2 linked regions of the Undibacterium parvum genome follow. The protein of the gene in region 1 binds, or shares a complex with, the protein of each later gene. Links are inferred from orthologs where the notes say so. Each region holds a gene or a part of one and is shown on either strand. Other genes may lie near its edges.

Evidence for each region.
Region 2: the proteins of metK (region 1) and groL are in contact, whole or in part, in a cryo-EM structure (PDB 8P4O), measured with the Escherichia coli proteins. The link is inferred for Undibacterium parvum from one-to-one orthologs.

Annotation. Positions count from the first base shown.
Region 1 is NZ_CP034464.1:1,242,572-1,250,528, reverse strand. What follows is about bases 2,359-5,325. They hold metK (methionine adenosyltransferase), read left to right. Parts: upstream 2,359-3,236; coding sequence 3,237-4,415; downstream 4,416-5,325. Other genes in these bases: EJN92_RS05255 (M14 family zinc carboxypeptidase), read left to right, coding at 4,432-5,325; EJN92_RS05265 (lysophospholipid acyltransferase family protein), read right to left, coding at 2,359-3,001. Outside these bases: phhA (phenylalanine 4-monooxygenase), read left to right, coding at 1-302; EJN92_RS05275 (transporter), read right to left, coding at 335-1,084; EJN92_RS05270 (LpxL/LpxP family acyltransferase), read right to left, coding at 1,293-2,156; more of EJN92_RS05265, read right to left, coding at 2,153-2,358; more of EJN92_RS05255, read left to right, coding at 5,326-5,343; EJN92_RS05250 (MBL fold metallo-hydrolase), read right to left, coding at 5,358-6,275; EJN92_RS05245 (MerR family transcriptional regulator), read left to right, coding at 6,518-6,961; EJN92_RS05240 (prolyl oligopeptidase family serine peptidase), read left to right, coding at 7,224-7,957. UniProt on the Escherichia coli protein: Catalyzes the formation of S-adenosylmethionine (AdoMet) from methionine and ATP.
Region 2 is NZ_CP034464.1:1,099,548-1,107,371, reverse strand. Bases 2,861-5,694 are described here. They hold groL (chaperonin GroEL), read right to left. Parts: upstream 5,189-5,694; coding sequence 3,533-5,188; downstream 2,861-3,532. Other genes in these bases: groES (co-chaperone GroES), read right to left, coding at 5,222-5,512; EJN92_RS04665 (OPT family oligopeptide transporter), read right to left, coding at 2,861-3,268. Outside these bases: EJN92_RS04670 (oxygenase MpaB family protein), read right to left, coding at 1-1,139; more of EJN92_RS04665, read right to left, coding at 1,283-2,860; EJN92_RS04650 (hypothetical protein), read left to right, coding at 5,933-6,433; EJN92_RS04645 (helix-turn-helix transcriptional regulator), read right to left, coding at 6,573-6,764; EJN92_RS04640 (hypothetical protein), read right to left, coding at 6,766-7,152; EJN92_RS04635 (organic hydroperoxide resistance protein), read right to left, coding at 7,428-7,824.

The sequences.
Region 1 (7,957 bases):
TGATTAATACGCCACAGGGCTTGCGCATTTATGGCGCGGGTATTTTGTCTTCAGGCGGCGAAGTTGAGTATTGCCTCAAGCAGGGAACTGGATCGCGCCACATCCATCTCAATATAGAGCGTTGCCTGCGCACCCTGTACAAGATAGATTCGTATCAAGAAACTTATTTTGCCATCGATAGCTATCAGGAACTCTTCGACGGGACAGCCGCCGATTTCACTCCCTTGTACGAAAAACTCAAACATCTCGATACCTTGCCTGCGAATACTTTGTTGGCGGGTGAAGTTGAATTGCTCGGGTAAGCTTTGCCGATCAATCGGACTAGAGAAATTGCTTAAAAACGCCAGGCCATGCCTATACCAGCCTGGCGTTCTATAGAGTTTTTGTGTCGCAGATATTTGATGCCTAAATCCAGGTCGAGATTGTCGGTAACTGCGAAAATGCAGCCTGCCACTAGGTGCTGATCTCCATAGGTTTCAGACTTGAGATCGGCTTGGTACACGCCCATATCGAGCAGTACTTGTATCTTTGGCGTGACTGCGTATAGCGTCGCAAATGAGGCGCGCCATAGCGTCGCACGCTGCTCTATGCTGGACTGTTCCTGGTTAAAATTTCTTTGCGTCAGGCTTAGATTACTGTGCATGGTCCATGCCTCGTTTTTATGGCTATGTACCAGCGTAAGCGCTAAGTCATGGCTTTCCTTGCTCAATTGTTTTTGCGTCGATCCGCTAGGGAAAAACAATTCTGTTTTTAGTGCCCAGCTATTCCCATCTTTTTCTGAAAACAGGTATTTTGTTCCTAGGGAGGCATCGCCCATTCCGGCCGTGGCCGACCATCTCATGGGGAGGGCAATAAACAGGTCGAGTTGATCATTTGCGCCGTAGGTATAGGTCGCGCTGGCGCTCTGACTGTGGCGGTTTGGCTCGCTGTTGTGATCGCTACTAAATTCGATTTGTTGCATACCTGTACTTTGTACGCCACTATCTTCAGTCACCAGCGGGTGGGCAGCATAGGCATAATCGGCGCTGAGCAAAAAGAGCAAAGTCAGATTTCGTAAAAACGATAGGGGCAGTTTTATTAACATCAGTGTTATTTCTAGGTATTACGGCGAGTTTATTCGAACTTCATATTTTAATGAGGAATTGTGACAGGCGATAACTTGAGCGGGATTTTCTTTTTTAACTTTAACTAAAAAGGCATAGATATTCACTAAGGAGTATCTATGCCTTGTTGACTTGACGCTGGACTGGCGAATGCCGAAATGCCAGATTTTTACCTCAATGTCGCCTTGCTCAATACACGCTGGCTTCGCCTTCCGGACGGGTTTTAAAGCGGCGGTGTGCCCAGAAGTATTCGGCTGGCGCTTTCATGATTTCTTTTTCTATGAAGCTATTCATGAAGCGGGTCGCATCTACCATATCTTCGCCCGGATAATTCTCCCATGGCGGATGAAACACCACTTTCCAGCCCTGATAATTCGGCAGTATGGTGGCGATCACCGGTATCACCTTGGCCTTGGTGGCGGCGGCGATGCGTGGCGCGGCCGTCAGTGTGGCCGCCTTGATACCAAAGAAGGGGACGAACTCGGCATCCTTAGGACCAAAATCCATGTCAGGCAGCATGAAGAAAGGCGTAGGTTCGCGCATGGCGCGGATGATGGGTTTGATGCCTTCGGCGCGCGAGAATAATTTGATTTTATTAAAGCGCAGACGACCTTTGCGTAGCGCCTCATCAAATACTTTATTTCTTTGTTCGGTATAGATCGAGCACACCGGTGACTCCAGAGAAAGCGCGATGCCCGCCACATCAAGACTGACAAAATGTGGACATAGTAAGATCGTGGGGCCGGCCGTGATGATATCCATAGGTACAGCGGGCTCTACCTGTATGAGTTTGCGCAGGCGGCGCTCGGAGGCCCACCAGAGTATGCTGCGCTCTAACACGCTACGCACATAGACTTGAAAATGCCGTTTTGCGATGGCCACTCTTTCTTCTTCACTTAACTGCGGCATGCATAAGCGTAAGTTGGTGAGGGTGATATGGCGGCGCGACTTGATTAGCTTGAATAATAGGCTACCGACCGCTTCGCCCAATCGACCTAAAATGGAGAGTGGTAGCCAATGCAGCAGCCACATTAAGGCAAGTACGAGTTTCATGCAGTTTCCTGTTCTGGACCATTGATACCATCGGGTGTCTTGTAGCGGTTGTAGCTCCAAAAATATTGGGCTGGGCTGCGTGCGATTAATTGTTGCATGGCTAGATTGATAGTGGCCGCTTGTCGCGTTGGATCGCCTTCAAGAATGGCATCGAAAGGCACGAAACGTACCACAAAACCGCGGCCATGCGGCAAGCGCTCGGCGTAGGTGAGTATGATGGGTGCGCCTGTCATTGCATGCATTTTGGCTGGCAGTGTCATGGTGTAGGCCGGTTTGCCAAAAAAGTTTGCCCACACGCCTTCACCTTGTTGCGGCACCTGGTCAGGCAACAAGCCTATCAGCTCACCTTTTTTGAGTGCCTTCAACATCAGGCGCACGCCGGATAAATTTGCCGGTGCCAACATCAAGCCATCTCTGGCACGCGCACCTTCTATCAGGGGTTTGAGGGCAGCTTTACGCGGCGGTCGATACAGTACCGTGAGCGGCGTCTTGGCGGCGATGGTCTGCGCCACGATTTCAAAACAACCCAGATGTGGCGTCAAAAAAATCACGCCCTTCTTGGCATCTAAGGCGTCTTGTACCAGTTCCCAATTTTCTACACTGGCAGTACGTAATACGCGCGCTGGATTGGCGCACCAGATGAAAGGCAATTCCATCAGATTCTTGCCGGCCTCCTTGATGGCCTCACCTAGACTTTTGATAAAACCGGCGCGTGCCATGTTTTCTTGCATGCGACGCCGGTAGCCGGCTGAGAGTAAATACACCAGCCAGCCCAGCGCGCTGCCTAAGGCGTGTAAGGCCGGCAAGGGAAAAATGGATAAGAAACGAAAAAGAATAACAAGCATGACGCCGCTCAATAAATTAGGGAAAAAGCTAAGAAAAATTAGGGGTATTCGACAAGGCGTGAATAAGAGGCGTAAAATATCACATATTGGCAGCGCGTTGAGAACAACGAGAGCTGCCCCCGCCGAGTTAATACAGACAACTTGCGAGACGGGTAATAAATTTCGCTAAAGCGTCGCAGGTTCTTTACCTGACTGCGGCATTGTCAATACGGTCATTTAATTTTAGGAGCTTGCGATGGCTAATGATTTTCTTTTTACCTCAGAATCGGTTTCTGAAGGTCACCCCGATAAAGTAGCGGATCAGATTTCTGATGCGATTCTTGACGCCATTTTTGAGCAAGACCCACGTTCACGGGTCGCTGCCGAAACTCTGGTCAACACCGGTTTAGTGGTATTGGCTGGTGAGATCACCACCAACGCCAACGTCGATTACATCCAGGTTGCGCGCGATACCATCAAGCGTATTGGCTACGACAATACCGAATTCGGTATCGATTACAAAGGCTGTGCGGTGCTGGTTGCTTACGACAAGCAATCGAATGATATCGCCCAGGGCGTTGATCACGCACATGACGACCATCTGAATATCGGTGCCGGTGACCAGGGTCTGATGTTTGGTTACGCCTGTGATGAAACGCCAGAATTGATGCCTGCGCCGATTTACTACGCGCACAGACTGGTGGAGCGTCAGGCGCAGTTGCGCAAGGATGGCCGTTTGCCTTTCTTGCGTCCGGATGCCAAGAGTCAGGTCACTATGCGTTATGTCGACGGTAAGCCGCACAGTATCGATACTGTGGTGCTGTCGACTCAGCATAGCCCGGAACAAAGCGATGGTCAGAAGATGAAGCCGTCTTTCATTGAGGCGGTGATTGAAGAAATCATCCGTCCGGTGTTGCCAGCCGAATGGTTAAAAGATACCAAGTTCCTCATCAACCCTACCGGTCGCTTTGTGATCGGTGGCCCGCAAGGCGATTGTGGTCTGACTGGTCGTAAAATTATTGTCGATACTTACGGTGGCGCTTGCCCTCACGGCGGCGGAGCTTTTTCCGGTAAAGATCCTACTAAGGTCGATCGTTCTGCCGCCTACGCGGCGCGTTATGTGGCGAAAAATATTGTTGCAGCTGGTCTGGCCAAGCAGTGTCAGATTCAGGTGGCGTATGCGATCGGTGTCGCCCGTCCTATGAACGTTACCGTGTACACCGAAGGCACAGGCGTTATTCCGGATGAGCAACTGGCAGCACTGGTCAATGAATATTTTGACCTGCGACCAAAAGGCATTATCCAGATGCTCGATTTGCTGCGTCCGATTTACACCAAGACGGCTGCCTATGGCCACTTCGGTCGCGAAGAGCCAGAGTTCACTTGGGAGCGTACGGATAAAGTGACTTTGTTACGTGCTGCTGCAGGACTTTAATTTTTGGAAAATCTAGATGCAATGGTGTGAAGTAAGCAGTAAGCCCATTGCAGTCTTGCAGGTGGCAGTGTTAAGCATCAGTTTGACACTGCCCTTGCAACTCTTTGCTGTGCCAGTTGCAGCGCTTGAGAGTAAGCCAGTTGCCTTGACAGACTGGTGCGCTACACTGGTGGCACGTTTGCCTAAGGTCAGTGCCAATGAATGTCGCGCCACTAAATTGCAGGCATCCGGTAGTTCCTCCCTCAATGGCTTTCCTATCCTGACTAAAGACGTCGCTGCCGACCCGGGTCGCAAGCAGGCGCTCAAAGTTTTGCTGTTGGGTGGCATCCATGGCGACGAGCAAACAGCCTCTTCGGTGGTATTCAAATGGCTGGAGCTGCAAGGAAAAAGTAATACGCAAGAGTTTCAATGGAAGGTCGCCCCGATCGTCAATCCCGATGGTCTGCTGGCGGCCAAGCCTAAGCGCGTGAATGCCCGCGGGGTGGACTTGAATCGCAATTTTCCTACGCCTAACTGGCAGCAAGATGCGCCCAAATATTGGGCCAATACGACCCGCAGCGATCCGCGCCGCTATCCGGGCAAGATGCCAATATCCGAGCCTGAGAGCCTCTGGGTGTATGACACCATAGAAAAATATAGACCGGACGTGATCATTTCGGTGCATGCACCGTTTGGTGTGCTCGATCTGGATGGCCCAGCCAAGCCGCCTAAAAGTTTCGGTCGGCTCTGGTATAACCGGGTTGGCGTCTATCCAGGTTCGCTGGGAAATTACAGCGGCTTACACAAAAATATCCCGGTAGTCACCATAGAGTTGCCCAACGCAGTGATGATGCCGCCCGATGCCGAGGTGCAGCGCATTTGGCTCGATATGCAGAGCTGGATACGGCGTAATGTGCCAATCAGACATAAATTGGCACAGCCCCATTGAAACCTAAGTCAGCCCTATTTGATCCAGTCCGGGAAATACCCAAGTAGCTTTTGCACCTGACTATCATGCGCCGGAACGATCACGGTGGCTGGATAGTCTTGCATCACGGTTCTGACCCGCTGTATGCTTTTTTGCGTTTCATGTGCATGCTGATCGACGATCATGCCGGCCGCCCAAAATTTAGCCGCGCCCGCTTTCAAGGCATCGACCGTCCACGCCACGTCCCCGATGAAAAAATAACATACGCCACTGTCGAGTGTGACAAACATGCCGATAGAGCCTGCCGTATGCCCGGCCATAGGTACTAGCACTATGCTGCCATCCTGATATAAGTCCAGACTTTTTTCGTATCCTTTATACGGACGGGCCTGAAATACGATGCTATTCCAGCGTATGTCTTTGGCGCTCACCTGAGATGCCCAGGTGCCACCAGCACCTGTGGTGGGCTTAGTTATATTCGCCATCTCATCGGCTGACACACTAATTATTGCTTCCGGGAAGTCGCCTAAAGCACCCGCATGATCCCAGTGGCTATGGCTAAGAATGACATGCTTAATACTTGGGTAGGCGGCAGCTCTGAGTTGTTCACTTGCCGGAATAATCGTTTTATCGTAGCTGAAAAACGGGCGCTGCCAGTAGGGCATTTCTTGATCATACTGCGCATCTATTTGGCTTCCCAGACCTGTGTCGAACAGCAAATAGTCGTCATGGTGCTTGATTAAAAATGCAGAGAAATTGGTATCTATCTTGTGTAAAAAACTTCCGCCTGGCTTCAATAAACCTTCAAGCACCGATATTTTTCCGGTCTTGATGATGGAAAAACCGATATCTGGCTTACTCTGCGCTGGCGTTAGCGACTCTTGTGCTGTCGCGAAAAGACTGAAACTGAAAAGAATAATCGAAATAAAGATGCGCATGATAGGCCTTTGCATGGTTGAGTGAGTAGTATCCACGGACCGCTAAAAACCGCAGATCCATGATTAAGAAATAGGGCTTACGCAAAATTGTCCCAGCTAGGCGTGCCGCCGAAGGCAGTACTTCAGTACGGCAAGGCGGATACAACGACGCTGGGGCGGTTTTGCGTAAGTCCTAAGAAACTAGCTTAAAGCTTGGGCTATACTCCAAGGTCAAGCGATAAAATCATCTCGGGTTTCAAACATAAAAAAGGTAGCCTATGAATATCAGTGAGTTAGCGCTGGCAGCCCAGGTTAGTACCGATACTTTGCGTTACTATGAAAAACAGGGCTTGATCGCGCCACCGCAGCGGCAGCAAAATGGCTATCGCTCGTATACCTTGGCGCAACTTGATCATGTGCGTTTTATCCGAGGGGCGCAAAGTCTGGGTTTCTCTTTGGCTGAAATACGCGAGATACTCCCGCAGTTAGCCGAAGGAAAATTCGGTCGTACACAAATCGAGGCGCAGTTGGCTGCCAAGATGGCGCAGATAGACGCCCACATAAGACAGTTAAAGGACTTGAAAAAAGAGTTGGCGAGAACTTTCTCTTCGTTGAAATGCAGCGCTGATCTGCCAGTTTCTACTCAAGATGGAACTCCGGCCGATGTCAGTCGCGGTCCAGACGCTGTTTTGGTGAAAAAATCATTTACTAGCCTGAAATAAATAGTTTATTTTTCTGTTGTTCTGGATGCTACAAATACAAAGATTATTTTTTAAATGGCGGCATTTCCGAAGATAGATAGTCGAATTGCGCGATCTACTATACTTACTATTTTTCACACTCTTTATCGGAATTTTTGCGGCGATAAATGATTCTGGCATCCGGAACTAAGGCACAATTTTGCCTGTCCATTGCAAGCGTGAATTGACTATCCGTCAGATTGCCAGCTTTCAATCACGACTAACTCTAAAAAATAAGGAAAAAATGAGACCACAATTAAAACTGGGCGCGGCATTGATGTTGCTTGCTGTCAGCCAACTAGCCAACGCACAGGAAGCTAAGCCACAAGCCGTAATAGCTGCATCCCCAGATGATAAATTCGTCTGGCTGGAAGATGTCGCTGGTGAAAAGTCGCTGGCTTGGGTCAAGGCGCGCAATCAGGTGACGCGCGGCAAGCTCGATGGCGATGCTGGCTTCAATAAGTTACGCGATGATTTGAAAGTGGTGCTTGATTCTAAAGATCGTATTCCCGGCATACGCAAGATGGGTAAGTCTTACTACAACTTCTGGACCGATGCTGAACATCCGCGCGGTGTCTGGCGCAAGACTAGCCTGGAAGAATATCGCAAGGCACAGCCTAAATGGGAAACCGTACTCGATATCGACGCGCTGGCCAAAGCTGAAAAAGAAAACTGGGTATTTAAAAACAGCGTCTGCCGTGAACCGGCTTTCGACCGCTGTCTGATAGAGTTGTCACGCGGCGGTGCCGACGCGGTCAGTCTGCGTGAGTTTGATCTGGCCAACAAGAGTTTCGTCAAGGACGGTTTTAGCTTGCCGGAAGCGAAGATGACGGTAGAGTGGCGCGATAAAGATCATCTGTTTGTTGCCACCGATTTTGGCGCCGGTAGCATGACTGATTCTGGTTATGCGCGCATCGTCAAGGAGTGGAAGCGTGGCACGGCCTTAAGCACGGCCCGTATTTTGCTGCAAGGTGAACA
Region 2 (7,824 bases), 140 kb from region 1 along the record:
ATCTGCTCACTGCTCGGTAGTGCCTGCATTTGTTGAAACAGTACTTCTGCCTGCTGCATAGTATCGGCCATCAGTTCGCGTCGAATACCCAATATGTGGCCGACCACATTCCATAAATGTAGAAAAGCCAGTTCGTCTTCGCTTGCTAATCCCAGACCAAGTTTGCGCATGCTGCGTAAAAATACATAGCCGAAAGTCAGCAAGGTATAGGCCAGTTCGCTTTGGTTGCAAGGTAAACCAGCGCGCTCCAGATTCCAGCCGTGCGCAAATAGGGTATGGAACAAGTTAGCAGAATTGCTCAGTGGTAAAGGCTGAATATGTTGATTGAAGTGAGCCATTGCGTGCTCCGGGCTGCCACGCAAAATCAGGTTGCGTATCGTCGCGTGGATTAGTCTTACTTTTAGAATTTGAGCGACTCCGCTACCATCGGCCTGACATAAACCACCCTTCATCATTACAGGGAAGATCATCGCAGCGGTGGAGCGTATCCTGTGATCCGTATGCTGTTCCAATTGTCCGGCCGCGTGTAGCACTGCCGATAGATCTGGTATTACATAGCACTCTGGTAGGCTGGAGCAAAATAAGAGCGAGCAAGAGAGTGCACCGTATTCCATAAACAAGGTTTCGGCTCTTTCTATCTTGGCTGGCTCTGCCCAATCTGGCAGGGCTAGTCCCGCTTGCAAATAAGCCTGTAGATGCTGGTCGATCGCGGACTCAGGTCTAGCCTCGGTCTCCGGCCAGTTGGCGATGTCGGCATTGGTTTTCCAATCGTCAAACTGGCGATTGATGCTGGCGATGGTTTGCCATTGAACACTAAGTTCAAGCGGACTATACGATACATTTTCTGCCGCTTGTGGCCAGTCGCCAAGTAGGCTCTGTATAGTATTGTCGGCCAGTGGGTCAGCAAGTAAGCGTGCTTGTTTTAGCTGCTGATCGGAGAGTTGATATTGAAGGATTGCAGCTTTTTTCTTCCCTTGTTTTTTAAGCGAAGAATTCAACTTGAAAAGCGGGATGCTCAGCACCAAGGCAGCCGCTAGTAGCATCAGTAGAAAATGCTGACTATGCCAGGCGAAGGCTAACAGAGCGATAGTGCAAACGAAATAGCTTAACTTAGGGACTGCACTTATGAGAAATTTCATGCTTTACCTGTTGGGATGGTTTTTTTTAAGAGCTGGGCGAATAAAAATGCCAATACCGTATCTTATTTCATCAGCAAGTAAATAGGAAAGAAAAAGGCCCTGCAATTTTCATTGCAAGGCCTGGTTGAGGTGTAAATCTGAGACTAGATCAGGACATTAATAATCGCGTTACCGATTCCAACTAAGGCAGCACCAGAAATCAAACCTGCGCAGATCGGTTCGCAGCCCTCTACCCAGAAGTCATGGCCTGCACTGCCTTTTTCTGTGTTCTTTCTACCCATCCACCAAAACACCATCGCTCCTAACCACATCGCGAAGCATGCTTCTGGGGGTAAAACTACACCTAGACCTATCGATACTGCCGACAAGGGAAAGCGATTTTTTGTGACGATGCGCGCCACTTCGATGGCGGCAGCGCATACGGCAGCGACGATCATGGCGATCACCGCCGAAGTATGCAGACTACTGACGCCCTTGGCGATCAATTCAGCCACGCCTTTCCATTGCACAGCTGCAGGAAAGGCAAATTGCTCAGTCAGTATGGTGGCGGTAGAGCGCAGACCGTTGGCATCGGATGGTAGGAATAATAAGTAGTACAGCGGTATGCACGCAATAGTTCCCGCGATGATACCAATCACGTGGCCTATCGCTTGCTGACGTGGTTTGGCACCTAGCATATAGCCAGGCTTGATATCGGATAGTAGGCTAGACGCATTCATGGCGATTTCCGCCGTCATACCAGCCGGAATAATATTACTCGCCGGGTTGGTATGATCGACCGCACCGATAGAGAATTGGGTGATTTTTGCTAGCGCACCTTGTGGCACCCATGATGTTAGTGCCATGGCGTTGACTGCAATTACCGTCAGAACAAAAATCAAGGGTAGTGAGATGAAAGACAGTAGCCAGGGCACACCGAAAAATTCATGGGTGACGGTGGCACCGAGTACGCTGAAAATTGGCACGCCAACATACGATATCCAGAGGGGGACTTCGATATCGCGTAAGACATCGCTTCCAGCATCAGTTTTTACTTGTTTTTTTGTGAAAGATTTGAAGGCCGTAGTGAAAATTTCGGGTTTCGCCATTAAACCAACTAGCGCACCGACCACCATCATGGAGACCCCCCACCATAGCGACCACTGATTGACGATTTCTGAGCGCGACAAGGCGACCAATGTCCCGGCGGCGTTTACGCGTGGGGCGATATCGCCTTGACCTATCATGATAGGTGCCAAAATGACGAAGTTGATGAAAGCGCCTAGTAAGACGCTGGAAGCAACGCGTATGCCCATCAGGCCACCGACACCTAACATCGCGGCGTCTAGGGTCAGGCGCAGACCCAGTGTACGGAAATCGACACCGAGTATCTTTGGTATCCATAAATCGTATTTCACCGCCGCCATGTAGTAATAGGTATCTAAGCGTTCATGCAGGTTCCAGGCCTCAGTCATACCGGTCCATTTATCCATACGAAGAATTTTGAATTGGATCAATTTCATCCAACCATCGCTCACTATCATTTGATACAGACCGGTAAATACAGCGGTCATACCGAGCAGACGCGCCTTGTACATACCGCTGGCGGCATTGCCGGTATATAGGGCATCGAGTACCACACCAGCCGCACGCCCCTCAGGGAAGGGTAGTTGGTCTTCATTGATGAAGCGGCGCTTCATGGGGAAGGCGATCAGCACACCGAGGGTGGCCACTACCACCATCCAGATCAGCATCTGCCACCAGGGAATGATGACGCCAGTAACGATCATGTAGGCGGTCAGGCTGGAAATCATGGGCGAGACCATATAACCTGCTGCAGTGGCTATCGATTGTGAACAATTATTTTCTAAAATTGTGAAATCCGAAGCGATGCCAGCACTATGCATCATCTTAAACAAGGCAAACGCCAGAATAACTGAGGTCAGGTTGACGCCTATGCCTATTCCAGTTTTAGCGCCGACATATAGCGCAGTGGCTGCCAATATGCCACCCAGTAAAAAACCGGTCACTGCCGAGCGCAGCGTTAATTGCGCCATGCTGCCGCGATAGATATTGCTCAACCACCACTCGTCCTTTTGGGCGCGAGTCCAGTTACTGATTTGCTCGTCGCTAAGTTGTTGCAGCGCCATATTGTCCCCAGTATGTTTTTTGGAATAAATCTTAATTGTGCGAAGGGTCACTTCGGTGCGGCAGTATCAGAGGCATGGATGTTGCTGTCAAGATGCTAGATGAAAATCCAAATATTCCCGCATTTTTCTTGAGATTTGACTGATTTATAGTGGCAAATATGCGAATTGGCTTTTGAACTTAGTTGGGAAATAAAAACAACTAGGCAAGAAAAAAGCCCTGCAAATAATGCAGGGCTTTTCTTTAGAACTTTACCTCAAGGGTAATTACATCATGCCGCCCATACCACCCATGCCGCCCATACCACCCATGTCGCCACCGCCCATACCACCGGCAGCTTTGTCATCTGGCAATTCAGCAACCATCGCATCGGTAGTCAAGATCAGACCGGCAACAGATGCGGCATTTTGCAATGCTGAACGTGTTACTTTAGCTGGATCCAAAATACCCATTTCTATCATGTCACCATAAGTGTCATTGGCTGCATTGAAACCGTAGTTACCAGTGCCGTTGATGATGGCGTTAACCACGATACTTGGCTCGCCACCAGCATTTGCAACGATTTCGCGCAATGGTGCTTCGATTGCTTTCAATACCAGCTTGATACCGGCATCTTGATCAGCGTTGTCGCCTTTGATAGCGCCAGCTGCTTGACGTGCGCGCAACAGAGCAACACCACCGCCAGGTACTACGCCTTCTTCAACTGCTGCACGTGTTGCATGCAGAGCGTCTTCAACGCGCGCTTTTTTCTCTTTCATTTCAACTTCAGTCGCAGCACCAACCTTGATCACTGCAACACCGCCGGCCAACTTGGCTACGCGCTCTTGCAATTTTTCACGGTCGTAGTCAGAGCTTGCTTCTTCGATCTGAGCGCGGATTTGTTTAACGCGTGCTTCGATACCGATTGCTTGACCAGCGCCGTCGATGATGATTGTGTTTTCTTTACCGATTTCGATACGCTTAGCTTGGCCCAGATCGGTCAAAGTAACTTTTTCCAGTGACAGACCAACTTCTTCTGCAATCACTTGGCCACCAGTCAAGATAGCGATATCTTCCAACATCGCTTTACGACGATCGCCAAAACCTGGTGCTTTAACAGCAGCAGTTTTCAAGATGCCGCGGATGTTGTTGACAACCAGAGTTGCCAAGGCTTCGCCATCGACGTCTTCAGCGATGATCAGCAAAGGACGGCCAGCTTTAGCGACTTGTTCCAATACCGGGAGCAGGTCACGGATGTTGGAAACTTTTTTGTCGTACAGCAGAACAAACGGGTTATCCAGGATAACGGCTTGCTTTTCTGGGTTGTTGATGAAGTATGGTGACAGATAGCCACGGTCAAACTGCATACCTTCAACGATGTCGAGTTCATTGTCCAAAGACTTACCGTCTTCAACAGTGATCACGCCTTCTTTGCCGACTTTGTCCATCGCTTTAGCGATGATGTCACCGATGTTTGCGTCGGAGTTAGCAGAGATAGAACCAACTTGAGCGATCTCTTTGTTGGTTGTCGTTGGCTTAGCCAAAACTTTGATCTCAGCAACGATAGCGATAACCGCTTTGTCGATACCGCGTTTCAGGTCAGTTGGGTTAAAACCAGCTGCTACCAATTTGAAGCCTTCGCGAACGATAGCTTGTGCCAAAACTGTAGCGGTAGTCGTACCGTCACCAGCATTGTCAGAAGTGCGGGAAGCAACTTCTTTCACGAGCTGCGCGCCCATGTTTTCCAGTTTGTCTTTGAGTTCGATTTCTTTAGCGACTGAAACACCATCTTTAGTCACGGTAGGGGCGCCATATGAACGCTCCAGAACTACGTTACGGCCTTTAGGGCCCAGTGTTACTTTAACTGCGTTAGCCAGAATGTTAACGCCATTTACAATCTTAGCGCGTGCATCATCGCCGAAAATTACTTGCTTAGCTGCCATGTTGTTTCTCCGAATTCTTTAGATTGTGATCAATTATTTCTGAACGATAGCGAAAACATCTTCTTCGCGCATCACCAGAACTTCATTACCGTCAACTTTGACAGCTTGACCAGAATATTTACCGAACAAGACGCGATCACCGACTTTAACTTCCAATGGGCGTACTTTACCGTCTTCTAACATCTTGCCTTGACCAACTGCTAAAACTTCACCTTGATCTGGCTTTTCAGCTGCAGCGTCAGGCAATACGATACCGGATGCTGTCTTTGTTTCTTGATCCAGACGTTTAACGATGATGCGATCATACAGGGGACGAAGATTCATATTGACTCCTAATAAATTACGATAAGTAAAAATGGTGGTACAAATTAAATGTGTCTTACCAAAACAAAATATTGCTGTAATGATAGCGTCACACTGAAAATCTATTGCTACAGAGGGTTTTAGCACTCTCTGTGCTTGAGTGCTAATTATATGGGCGTGTCTCTATTTTTTCAAGAACGACTTATGTAAAAACATATTTTTCTTTTAAAAATCAAGTTCTTAGCCTTTATTTTTACATCTTGTTACCCTTTGGCCCGCGGCCTTTTGCCAGAGTATCCAGTAGACTAGAGACGCTAATAAGTCTTTATATGCGGTAGAGTTTATAAAAAATCAAGCGCTATTTTTTCATTCTTGTCATCGAAAAAGCTGCTTGAGCCGTTAGATGTGCAGTGTCAGTCATTCTCAATGTGAAAGCGTATCGTGGATAAGTTCTTTATTAAAGTAGGTTTGGTTATCGCTGTGCTGTTTTCTGCCAGCGTTCAGGCATCCGATGTCGGTGTTTCTATACAATTTGGCCAGCCAGGTTTTTACGGTCACCTCGATTTGGGAGGTTTCCAGCAAGCCCCTCAGGTCATTTATCGCGAACCACGCATCATAGAACACGTCACAGTGCAAAGGCCTCCCTTGTATTTAATGGTGCCGGAGGGGCATTCCAGACATTGGGAAAAGCACTGCTATCGCTATGATGCCTGTGGTCGTCAGGTGTATTTTGTGCGCGAGCGCTGGTATAACGAGGTGGTTGTGCCGCGTTACCGCGAAGTGCGCTATCGCGATGATGGCTACCGAAATGAATATCGAAATGAATATCGAAATGAACCTCGGCGTTACGATGATCGCGATGACGACAGGGGGCATGGTCGTGAACATGAACATGAACATGAACACGGTCGTGGACATGATAGAGGGCACCGGGACGATTAATCAGGTTTTGGATTGATCTTCTCCAAGACGTAAAAAGGGCGGATGCTTCAAATCATCTGCCCTTTTTACTTCCTGGCGAGGGTCCTTAATCAATATTAAACTCAGGTGTATGTTTAATATTTATTAAATCTTTTTTGTATCAATCAGTCTGAAAAATTTCTTCTATAGATTGTTGAAATAACTTAGCAATCGCAAATGCTAATGGCAAACTCGGATCATAGCGCCCCGTCTCTATCGCATTGATGGTTTGCCGCGAGACTTCCAGTTGATCGGCCAATTGGGCTTGGCTCCACTCTCGTGCGCCACGCAATTCTCTGACATGGTTTTTCATTTCATTTTTCCATCGATTTGCGCACACAGGCAATGATGCCCCAGCCGCCCATAAAGACTCCCCAGATGACGAACATACTCAAACGGGGAAAGCCTACACCTTCCAAAAAACCATAGGTGAGACTGAAAACGGCGGTCAAGGCGCCTGCCAATGAGATGCATTCCAAGTTCCAGATTCTCAGATATTCGTCCATGCGCTTGAAGTGACGCAGGATCGCCCATAACATCCCTAGTGCTGGCAGCATGGGCGTGAGCGCAAGTAGGGTGCGCGTGATGCTGTCCGGCATGTCTTTGGCAATCCAGGTGACGGGGAAGAGAACCATCAGGTAAAGCAGGATAGATCCAAAAAATTCACGTAGATAAAGTTGATTCATTTGTTTCTCACGCATGCTAATTCTCCATTTTGTAAAGGGTGCTTGACACCTGTAGGTAAAAAAATAGCATATAAAATTCTCTACATGCCAGTTGAAAAAACTGCACTTACCTAGATTCCAGCAAAATTGACGTATTCCATGTAAAGCAGTCTTTACATAATAAACGGAAAATTAGCAATGTCAAGCAAGCTTTACATGAGCATGAAAAATTATTAATGTTTGCTTGTAAACGTGAAAAAAGCCGCTCAGTACTCTGGGCGGCTTTCAAGAACTAAAACTGCTTAGCGCAATTACAGCAACGTGACTTTGACATCGATATTGCCGCGGGTCGCGTTTGAGTAAGGGCAAACTTCATGCGCCTTATGCACAAGTGCCTCGGCGGTGGCGCGTTCCATACCAGGGATGCTCACGTTGAGCGCCACTTCCAAGCCAAACCCGCCTTTGCCGTTGGGGCCTATACCAACTAGACCGTTGACGGTGGTGTCGGCTGGTAAGCTAATCTTCATGGCGGCAGAGACAAATTTCATAGCGCCGATGAAGCAGGCGGAATAACCGGCGGCGAACATTTGCTCAGGATTAGTACCATCACCACCGGCACCACCGAGTTCTTTTGGCGTCGTCAACTTAACGTCCAGATGTTGATCGGAAGAAGTGGCGCGGCCATCACGACCACCAGTTGCTGTTGCG